DNA from 4 places in the Paenarthrobacter sp. TE4293 genome. Region 1 is predicted to be linked to each of the others. Evidence: riboswitches for the same ligand, from Rfam matches in the RefSeq annotation. Region 1 holds a riboswitch; each other region holds the start of a gene.
What was found. Region 1 has a riboswitch for cyclic di-AMP ahead of QF015_RS16805 (hypothetical protein). Riboswitches for the same ligand answer to the same signal wherever they lie in the genome.

Region 1 (2,195 bases):
AAGCAACAACCCCTACGTGCTGGAGTTTTCCGGCGTCGTTATAAAGACCCAACAGCATGGACCCCACAACTGTCGCGGTCTTGTGCCAGCGGAAGCCAGCCACCACGCAGTCTGCGGTGCGCTCGTGCTTGGTCTTGAACATCAGCCGCTTGTTGGGTTGATAGGTTCCGTCCAACGGTTTGGACAGCACACCGTCCAGGCCCGCACCCTCCAACTGCACGAACCATTCCTGGGCGCGCTCAAGGTCAGTCACCGCCGGGGTTACGTAGACGGGGGGCTCAGCCTTGGCGAGCGCACGTTCCAGGAGGGCGCGGCGCTCGGAGAACGGGCGGCCCATCAGGTCCTCGTCACCAAGGGCAAGGATGTCGAACGCGATCATGGACGCCGGGGTCTTCTCCGCGAGCATCTTGACCCGGCTGTCCGCCGGGTGGATCCGCTGCTGCAGCACCTCAAACTCCAGGCGGTTACCCTCGATCAGGACAATCTCGCCGTCGATCACGCATTTTTCCGGGAGGTTCTTCCGCAGGGCTTCCACCAACTCGGGAAAGTAGCGGGTCATGGGCTTCTCGTTGCGGCTGCCCAGGATGACCTCGTCCCCGTCCTTGAAGACGATGGTCCTGAAGCCGTCCCACTTGGGCTCATAGTGCCCAACATCGGGGATGGCCGGGACGGATTTGGCGAGCATGGGCGAGACGGGCGGCATCACAGGCAGGTCCATAGTCAATGTCTACCTGCCGGTGCACGCCGAAGCTAGTCTTAGGCGAGGGATATCTTGGCCGTGTTGGCCGCAGTACTCGGAGCTCCAGGCGCCAGAGCCGGCCCCGAAGCCTAAGCGATGAGACTCCCTCAAGCGGGGAGGCCGACCGCCCGTTACATTAATGTGACTTTACTTTCCGGCTCATGTACCGTCGTAGGGCGACCCGTATCTCCGCTGGGCCGCTACCGGATTGACGCCGAGCTCTGCCGCAATCCTGTATCCGCCAGACCCGCGGCAGAGGCGGGGGACCCAAAAGTTCCCGGGCTTGTTTCCAAGTCCTTGGGGTGAAGCCGCCACGGCGGCCGGACGGCCTCGTCCGAACCCGACAGCTAACCTCGAAGGCGTTGAGAGGCAACCACCATGTCCCCAACCATGGATCAGCCGCGCCGCACCCAGACTGAACGCGAGCGCACCAAGCCAACCGGACGCCGTCGGGCCCAACCCAGCGGATCCCCCATTGCCGCCCCGGCAGACCCTGCCCGCGCGCCTGAAACAAGCACGACGCCGGCCCCGGCCACTGCGGCCATCCCCACTGTTGCGGCACCCACCACGCGGGCGGCCGTTCGCGCGGCCGAGCGGGAGCGTGCGGCACGAGCCGTGATCGAGCCCGCCACGGTCGACGCAGAAGCACATGACCCGGCAACCGATGAGCCGGCAACCGCCGCCATTCCGAGGGTAGAGGCTGCGCAGGCTGCAGCTCCTGCGTCCACCACACCCGGTCCGCCGACCGCCGCCATTCCGATCGTGCCCCCGGCGGCTCAGGCGCCTGTCTCCCCCGAACCGGCCACCGCCGCCATTCCGGTGGTGGCCGAGCCTGCCCGCGCTGAGTCCCCCCGAGGCAAGTCCGCGGCGCAGGTTGCCGCAGCCGCAACGGCATCCGCATCATTGGCCAGTCGCAAGGACGCCCGGACCCGGACCGTCCCACCGACCACCGCCAAGTCAGGCTTTGGAGGATCGTCGTTCGCCCGGGAACCCCACACCGTCCTGCGGAAGGCTGCGTCCGTCAAGCACATGAGCCAACGCATGGCAGTGGTGGCAGGCGCGCTCGGCCTCGTCCTGACGGCCGGAACCCTGGGGCAGGCCCTCGAGTTGCCGTTCTTCGGCCAGGAAACCCCCGCGCATGAGGCCAGCGGAAGCAACGCCGGGCGGAACTCAGGCGCCGCATCACCCGCGCCGTCCGCCTCCTACTCGACAGCCTCGTCGCCGTCCGCGTCCTCCGCTGCGACGTCGGAAGCCGGCCAACCGGCCACGGTTCCGGAAGCACCCGCAGCAGTATCGCCGTCGTCGGTCCCCACCCCTAGGATTTCGTTGGCAGACCCCGTGTGGGTCCCATCCGCGGTGCCGGCAACCATCGCTGCGGCGCCGGGGACCACCAGCCCGGTCCCCGCCCAGCCGGTGCCCGCGCCGAGTGAGGTGCCGTCGGACACCATCACCACTC
Region 2 (2,195 bases), on a different contig from region 1:
GGCGATTATGAGGGCTGTAGGCGGAAACTGTGTCCCCACTGTGAACCACGGAGGACAGCTGTGAAACGGGAAAACCGCGCCGGCTCCCGCCATCCGCTCCAGTGGGTACTGGTGCGAACGGCAGGAACCGGCGCGGCAATCAAGCAGCCTGGTTTAGTACCAGTTGTTGGCCAGGTGGAAGGCCAGAGCGGCTGACGGGGATCCGTAGCGTTCCTTGATGTAGTTCAGGCCCCACTTGATCTGGGTCTGGTAATTGGTCTGCCAGTCAGCACCGGCCGATGCCATCTTGGAAGCCGGCAGGGACTGGACGATGCCGTAAGCGCCACTGGAAGCGTTCGTGGCAGTCGTCTTCCAGTTGGACTCCTTCTCCCACAGAGTGTTCAAAGCAGTCATTTCGCCGGCACTCCAGCCGTAGCTGCCAAGGATGCTGGCAGCGTAGGCCTTGGCGGCGGCGGGGTCGTCCACGGCCTTCGGGGCGGCAGCAGCAGCTGCAGCTTCCGCAGCGGCGGCGGCAGCAGCGGCGTCGGCGGCCTGCTTGGCAGCAGCATCAGCGGCTGCCTTCTCTGCAGCGGCCTGGTCTGCGGCTGCCTTCTCTGCGGCAGCCTTCTCAGCAGCGGCCTGGTCTGCGGCAGCCTTCTCGGCAGCAGCCTTCTCAGCAGCGGCCTTGTCGGCAGCAGCCCTGTCAGCAGCGCCCTTGGCGGCGGCTGCATCCAAGGAAGCGGAGATTTCAGCTGTCTTGTTGTTGCTGACCTGGGTATTCGCCTGGGTCTCGGCCACGCGGCTCACTTCAGGGAGGGTCAAAGCGGCGTTGGCAGCAGTACCGAGCGATGCAACGCCCAGTGCGGCGGCTACGACACCGGCAACAACCGACATGCGGTGGCCGGACTTACCTTGACGGGCGGCGTTCTTCAGGACAGCCTGCGACTTGGTCAACGGTGCGTTGTGCTCGTCGCGGTGACGCGCGGAAGGGCGCGTCTGATCGTTAAATTCAGACATGTGTGATTACCTCTCAGCGCCTGCGGAGTTAGCTGTCGGGTTCGGATGAGGTCATCCGGCCGCGCATCACGCTGCGGCTTCACCCCAAGGGCCGGCAAAATGCCTGGGCCCGGAGACTCTGGGTCCCCCGTCTCTGCCTCGGAGTAAGAACGGACTCCGGGAAGTGGCAGAGCTCGGCGCATCCCGGATGTGGGCCTGCTAGGGACGACCCACCCTTTCGACGGTACAGGAGGTTTCCGTAGAAGTCACATTTAGGTAACAGAGATCACGATGGCGGTGAGTCGCCTTGCTGAATTCGTTACACCCGTTCGTTGCTCACGGTGGAGAGTCGAAGGGCGAACTCCGTGCGTCCCGGACGCGAGGTCACCTCAACGCTCCCTCCGTGCGCTTCGACGATGGATTCAACGATGGACAGGCCCAGTCCCGACGTACCTTCGGACCCCGATCTCGCGGCATCGGCGCGGGCAAAACGGGAGAAAATCCGGCTTTGGAAATCCTCCGGAATGCCAGGCCCGTTGTCCGTCACGGTGACTACTGCGCTGCCGTCGGCAGAGAGCATGACGCCCGTGACGACGGTGGTGCCGGCCTCGGTGTGCTTGCGGGCATTGGACAGCAGGTTGGCCAGCACCCGGTGGAGTTGCGTCGCATCGCCGCGGACCGTGACGGGCTCATCCGGGAGCTGGAGTTGCCATATATGGTCCGGCGCCATGACCTTCTCGTCGCTCACGGTTTCGACCACCAGCTGTGTGAGGTCCACGTCCGTGACCTTGACCGGCTGGCCCTCGTCGAGCCTGGCAAGCAGCAGGAGATCCTCCACCAACGTGGTCATGCGCTCGGACTGGCTTTGGACACGTGCCAGCGACTTCCGGCCGTCATCGGTGAAATTCTCGGTCATCCTCAGCAGCTCGGTGTAACCGCGGATGGCGGTCAGGGGCGTCCTGAGTTCGTGCGAGGCGTCCGCGACGAACTGGCGCACCTTGGTTTCGCTCTCCTGGCGGGCCTCCAACGCGCTGGAGACGTTGTTCAGCATTTGGTTCAGTGCGTGGCCAACGCTGCCGACTTCCGTGCCCGGATGTGCGGCCGACGGCGGTACGCGCACCGCAAGCGCCACCTCACCGGCGTCGAGAGGAAGACGGGAAACCTTCGTGGCTACCTCGGAGAGTTGTTCCAGCGGGCGCATGGTCCGGCGGATGATGACG
Region 3 (2,195 bases), on a different contig from region 1:
GCCGTCGTCGCTGCTCTTGCCTTCGCGGCCGCCTTGCTGTTTTCTGCGGCTCCGGCGTCCGCCCACGACGTCGCCGAGTCCACGACGCCGGCCAACGGCGCCAGCGTCCCTGAAGTGCCGGCGTCGGTATCCATTACGTTCAACAACCGGCCGCTCGCCATCGGATCCGGCGTAACCGTCACGGCGGGCGGCGAAAACTGGGCCGATGGTCCCGTGGAAATCATCGACAACCAGGCCGTCCAGAAGTTGCGCGAAGGCGCCCCGGCCGGCGAGTACACGGTGGTTTGGCGCGTGGTCAGCAGCGATTCGCACCCCATCGAAGGCACCTTTACCTTTACGGCGGCCGCAGGAAGCACGACGGCGACGGGCAGCACAGCAGTCGCCTCACCGTCGGGTTCTGCGTCGTCAGGAGCAGTACCGACAGCAGCCGTGCCGACGGCGGGGACCGCAGCGCCGGGAACCGCTGTCAGCGAGCCTGCGGCGGACGCCTCCCAGCCCTTCCCGTGGAGCATCGTGGGACTGGCTGTTGTTGCTGTCGGTCTCGTTATTTTCCTGGCCGTGACAGCCCGCAAGAAGCTTGCTTCCAACGACTCAGATGGCGATACTTCCGCGGAATAACGCGGTTTTCTACGTAGCTGCGAAGATCTCGAAACGGTTACCGCGACACGCCAAAAGCCTGCTTCTCGTTACTTAAATGTGACTTCCGCGAGATCATCGCGTACGGTTGTACCTGTGCCTGTTCCACGTAGCGGGCACTTCCGGCCTGATTGCCTAGCTCTGCCGCAGTCCGGAATCCGTTCGCAGACAAACCTTACGGCAGAGACGGGGAACCCATTTTAGGTCGCTTTCGAGCGTGCCTTGGGGTGAAGTCACGAAGCTTCCGCTGAACAGCGGGAGATAGTGACCGGGTGACTCCCATCCGAATCCGACAGCTAACCTCGCAGGCATCGGGAGAGGCTCTTTCATGTCTTCACGCATTCTTCGCGGCCGTCGTAAGGCGGACAGCGTACGTCCTAATCCGTTCATCTCCATCTCCAAGGCAGTCGCCAGCAACGCTTCCGGCGCTGGCCGCCAGGCAGCTGTTATCGCAGCAGCCTCGGGACTCGTCCTGACCGGCTCCATCGCTGCCCACGCAGCCGAAGCTCCGGTTCAGCGGGACTCCAGCCCGGCCACGGTCGCCGAGACCGCCTCCGAGGCTCCCACCCAGGTTGTTACCGCTCTGGCTACGGCTACCGTGAACTTCGAGCGCCCTGCTGTTGCTTCCGTAGCAGCTCCGGTCATCGAAAAGCCTGCACCGGTTGCTCCGGCCCCCGTAGCCAAGAAGGCAGCTGTCACCACTGCTGCTGCAACGGCTCCGGTTGCCAAGGCAGCTGCTGCCGCTCCGGCCGCCGCTCCTGCAGCCCCCGCTGCTGCTGCCCCGGCCGTCGGTGGCGTCAACGCTGCCATGGTTGCCTCGGCCTACGCCCAGATCGGCATCATGCAGGACTGCACCGCCATGGTGGAGCGGGCCCTCGGTTCCGCCGGCATCCCCGTTGGCGACCTCGGCCCCATGCAGTTCATGAACTACGGCAAGGTTGTCAGCGACCCCCAGCCCGGTGACATGATCGTCCAGTCCGGCCACGTAGCCATCTACATCGGCAACGGCCAGGCGATCAGCGGCGGCATCAACGGCAACCAGACGGGCATCCACCCGATCAGCTGGTTGACCGCAACGGGTCCCCTGACCTACGTACGCGCTGGCGCATAAGCCTCACGCAACAGTTCAAAGGCCGGCGCCTCCGAAGACACTGTCTTCGGAGGCGCCGGCCTTTGACGTTAAATTCTGCTAAGCGGTGGCGATGTCCGGCCCTGCGGGCAGCGCAACCTTGGACGAGATCGCTTGGCCCACGGCCTTTGCCTGCCGCAGCACTTCTTTAGGTGTGGGCGTAATGAGCTCACCTACTCCTACAAGGTGCATCCCGACGGCCCTCATTGCGGCCACCAGGTTCTGGCCTATCGCGATACCGAGTTCCGCGAGCATTCGGCGCAACTGGCTCTGAGCGCAGCGCGTGACCACAATGTGGTCGGCAAGGAGAACGCCGTTGGCGGTGTGGACGGCCCACTGGCGGCGGGTGGATTCCAGGGGCCCGGAGGCGTGGAGCCCGGTCCTGAGCCCGGCTGTCGTCATGCTGGCGGCCAGTCCATAGCCGATGTGC
Region 4 (2,195 bases), on a different contig from region 1:
TGCGTCGCCGTAAGAGCCCGTTGCGCCAGGTAGCTGACTTTGCCGCCGCCAGTGGTGTCGGGCAGAAGGCCGGAGTTGCGCTTGCCGCCACCGGGCTTGCCCTGACTGTCGGCCTGCCGGCCACGAGCCCTGTCATGGCCACCTCGGAATCGGGCCAGACTGAGTCCGCCCTGGCTGTCGCAGGTGGCAGCCAGCCCGAGGTTTCCGCTGCTGCATCGGCCAAGATTGACTTCAGCCGTGCCGCCGTCGCCACCGCGGCCGACCCCGATGGCAAGCTGAAGCAGCTGCTCAGCGCCCAGTCGGCCGGCAGCATCCAGCGCGCTTCGTCGGCAGGCACCATGGCCAGCCCCCTCGACACGCTGACCACGGCTTCCCCCTTTGGCTACCGCGTCAGCCCCCTCACGGGTGGCTCCGGTGACTTCCACCGCGGGCAGGACTTCGTAGCCCAGTGCGGTACCGCTGTGCACGCCGCAGCATCCGGCAAGGTGACCTTTGCCGGATGGCACGAGTATGGCGGAGGCAACCGCGTGGTCATTGACCATGGCAACGGCCTGGAGACCACGTACAACCACCTCTCGTCCTTCACCGTCAAGGTCGGCCAGACGGTCACCCGCGGCGATACCGTAGCGCTCAGCGGCACCACGGGCGCCTCCACGGGCTGCCACCTCCACTTCGAGGTGCAGGTTAACGGCGAAGTCGTAGACCCCATGGGCTGGCTCTAAACGCCAGCTGATGGCTGTCTCTCGTATTTGTGACACGCCCCGTGACCTGAATGTGACATTCACGTCCAACTGTTGTACCGTACAAAGCGCATCGGCTTTTTAGGGGGCCGATGCACTTGAGTGGATTGCCTAGCTCTGCCACCACTCGAGGTCCGTTCGCATAAATCGTCTGGCAGGGGCGGGGGAACCACTTCTGGTCTTCGTGAGAAGGCCTTGGGGTTAAGTCGCAAAGCTTCCTTGAAGCAGCGCGGCCGGATGACTCCCATCCGAATCCGACAGCTCACCTCGCAGGCATTGGGAGAGGCTACCTACGTGTCATCACGCACTACCCCTGCGCGCCACCGCGCCGAAACGGTTCGTACGAACCCTTTGAACACGCTTTCCAAGGCTGTTTCATCAAACGCCGGTACCGTTGGCCGTCAGGCCGCCGTCCTGGCAGCAGCCTCAGGCCTCGTCCTCAGCGTCGGCCTGCCGGCCCAGGCAGCTGACACCGACGTTTCCAAGTCGGAAGCCTCCAGCACCCAGCAAATGGTTGCCACCGCGGTTGTTACCGCAGAGCCCACTGCCACCGTTTCCTTCGAAAGCCCCGTAGTGGCCACGAAGGAGGCCCCCAAGGTTGTCCAGCGCGCATCGCAGACCACCCAGCGTGCGGCGGCAAACGGCACCCAGGACGCCGCAGGCGCAGTGACCGCGAAGTCTTCCGAAGCCAAGGACGCTGCCTCCAGCGCTGCCGCTTCGGGCCTCGCAGCGATTGCCTACACCGGCATCGGCCACCCGTACGTCTGGGGCGGCACCACGCCCAACGGCTGGGACTGCTCCGGCTTCACCCAGTGGGTCTACGCCCAGGCTGGCATCAGCATTCCCCGCGTCAACGCCTGGACGGCCATGAAGCCCACCAGCACTCCTGCCCCCGGTGACTTGGTCATGCAGAATGGCGGAGCGCACGTAGGCATCTACGTTGGCAACGGCATGATGATCAGCGCATTGAACCCGGGTCAGGGCACGCTCCTGCACTCGGCTGCCTCCACGGGCACCTCATCTTTCTTCACCCTCCGCTAGAAACCATCAGGTTCGAGGTTCGCCTGCACGCCCCCAAGTGCTGGCGCGCCGATGAGCCGCGTGTACCCCAACTGCACGCGGATACGAAAAGAGAAAACCATGAGCAGTGCACACAAGGTTGCACGGCATCGCGCTGAGGCCCCCAAGACCAGCTCGCTTGCCGTCATTGCCAAGGCAGTCAGTGAGAACGCCGGCGGCGTGGGCCGCCAGGCAGCAGTTATCGCCGCAGCTTCAGGCCTGGTCCTGACCGGCAGCGTTGCTGCCAACGCAGCAGACACCAAGGTGGACCGCGAGTCCACCTCGACGTCAGCCCTTGACGTCCAGTCGGTAGTGCAGGCCACCATCGCGGCGGACTCCACGGTTGCCATCTCCTACGAACGCCCCGTTGTCACCACGGTGGAGGCGCCGGCTCCT

Region 2: linked by a shared signal. The riboswitch ahead of QF015_RS13540 (hypothetical protein) and the one ahead of QF015_RS16805 (hypothetical protein) in region 1 are both predicted to bind cyclic di-AMP.
Region 3: linked by a shared signal. The riboswitch ahead of QF015_RS15275 (NlpC/P60 family protein) and the one ahead of QF015_RS16805 (hypothetical protein) in region 1 are both predicted to bind cyclic di-AMP.
Region 4: linked by a shared signal. The riboswitch ahead of QF015_RS05630 (C40 family peptidase) and the one ahead of QF015_RS16805 (hypothetical protein) in region 1 are both predicted to bind cyclic di-AMP.

What each region holds. Positions count from the first base shown of each region.
Region 1 covers NZ_JBNJRY010000008.1:129,203-131,397, reverse strand. The annotation lists gene QF015_RS16810 (ATP-dependent DNA ligase) at 1-718, opposite strand, end outside; cyclic di-AMP (ydaO/yuaA leader) riboswitch at 969-1,115, shown strand; gene QF015_RS16805 (hypothetical protein) at 1,118-2,195, shown strand, end outside.
Region 2 covers NZ_JBNJRY010000006.1:100,370-102,564, reverse strand. The annotation lists gene QF015_RS13540 (hypothetical protein) at 154-996, opposite strand; cyclic di-AMP (ydaO/yuaA leader) riboswitch at 1,002-1,161, opposite strand; gene QF015_RS13535 (sensor histidine kinase) at 1,295-2,195, opposite strand, start outside.
Region 3 covers NZ_JBNJRY010000007.1:126,547-128,741, forward strand. The annotation lists gene QF015_RS15270 (copper resistance CopC family protein) at 1-618, shown strand, start outside; cyclic di-AMP (ydaO/yuaA leader) riboswitch at 793-961, shown strand; gene QF015_RS15275 (NlpC/P60 family protein) at 965-1,747, shown strand; gene QF015_RS15280 (NAD(P)-binding protein) at 1,826-2,195, opposite strand, start outside.
Region 4 covers NZ_JBNJRY010000002.1:493,144-495,338, reverse strand. The annotation lists gene QF015_RS05635 (M23 family metallopeptidase) at 1-722, shown strand, start outside; cyclic di-AMP (ydaO/yuaA leader) riboswitch at 870-1,030, shown strand; gene QF015_RS05630 (C40 family peptidase) at 1,035-1,781, shown strand; gene QF015_RS05625 (NlpC/P60 family protein) at 1,881-2,195, shown strand, end outside.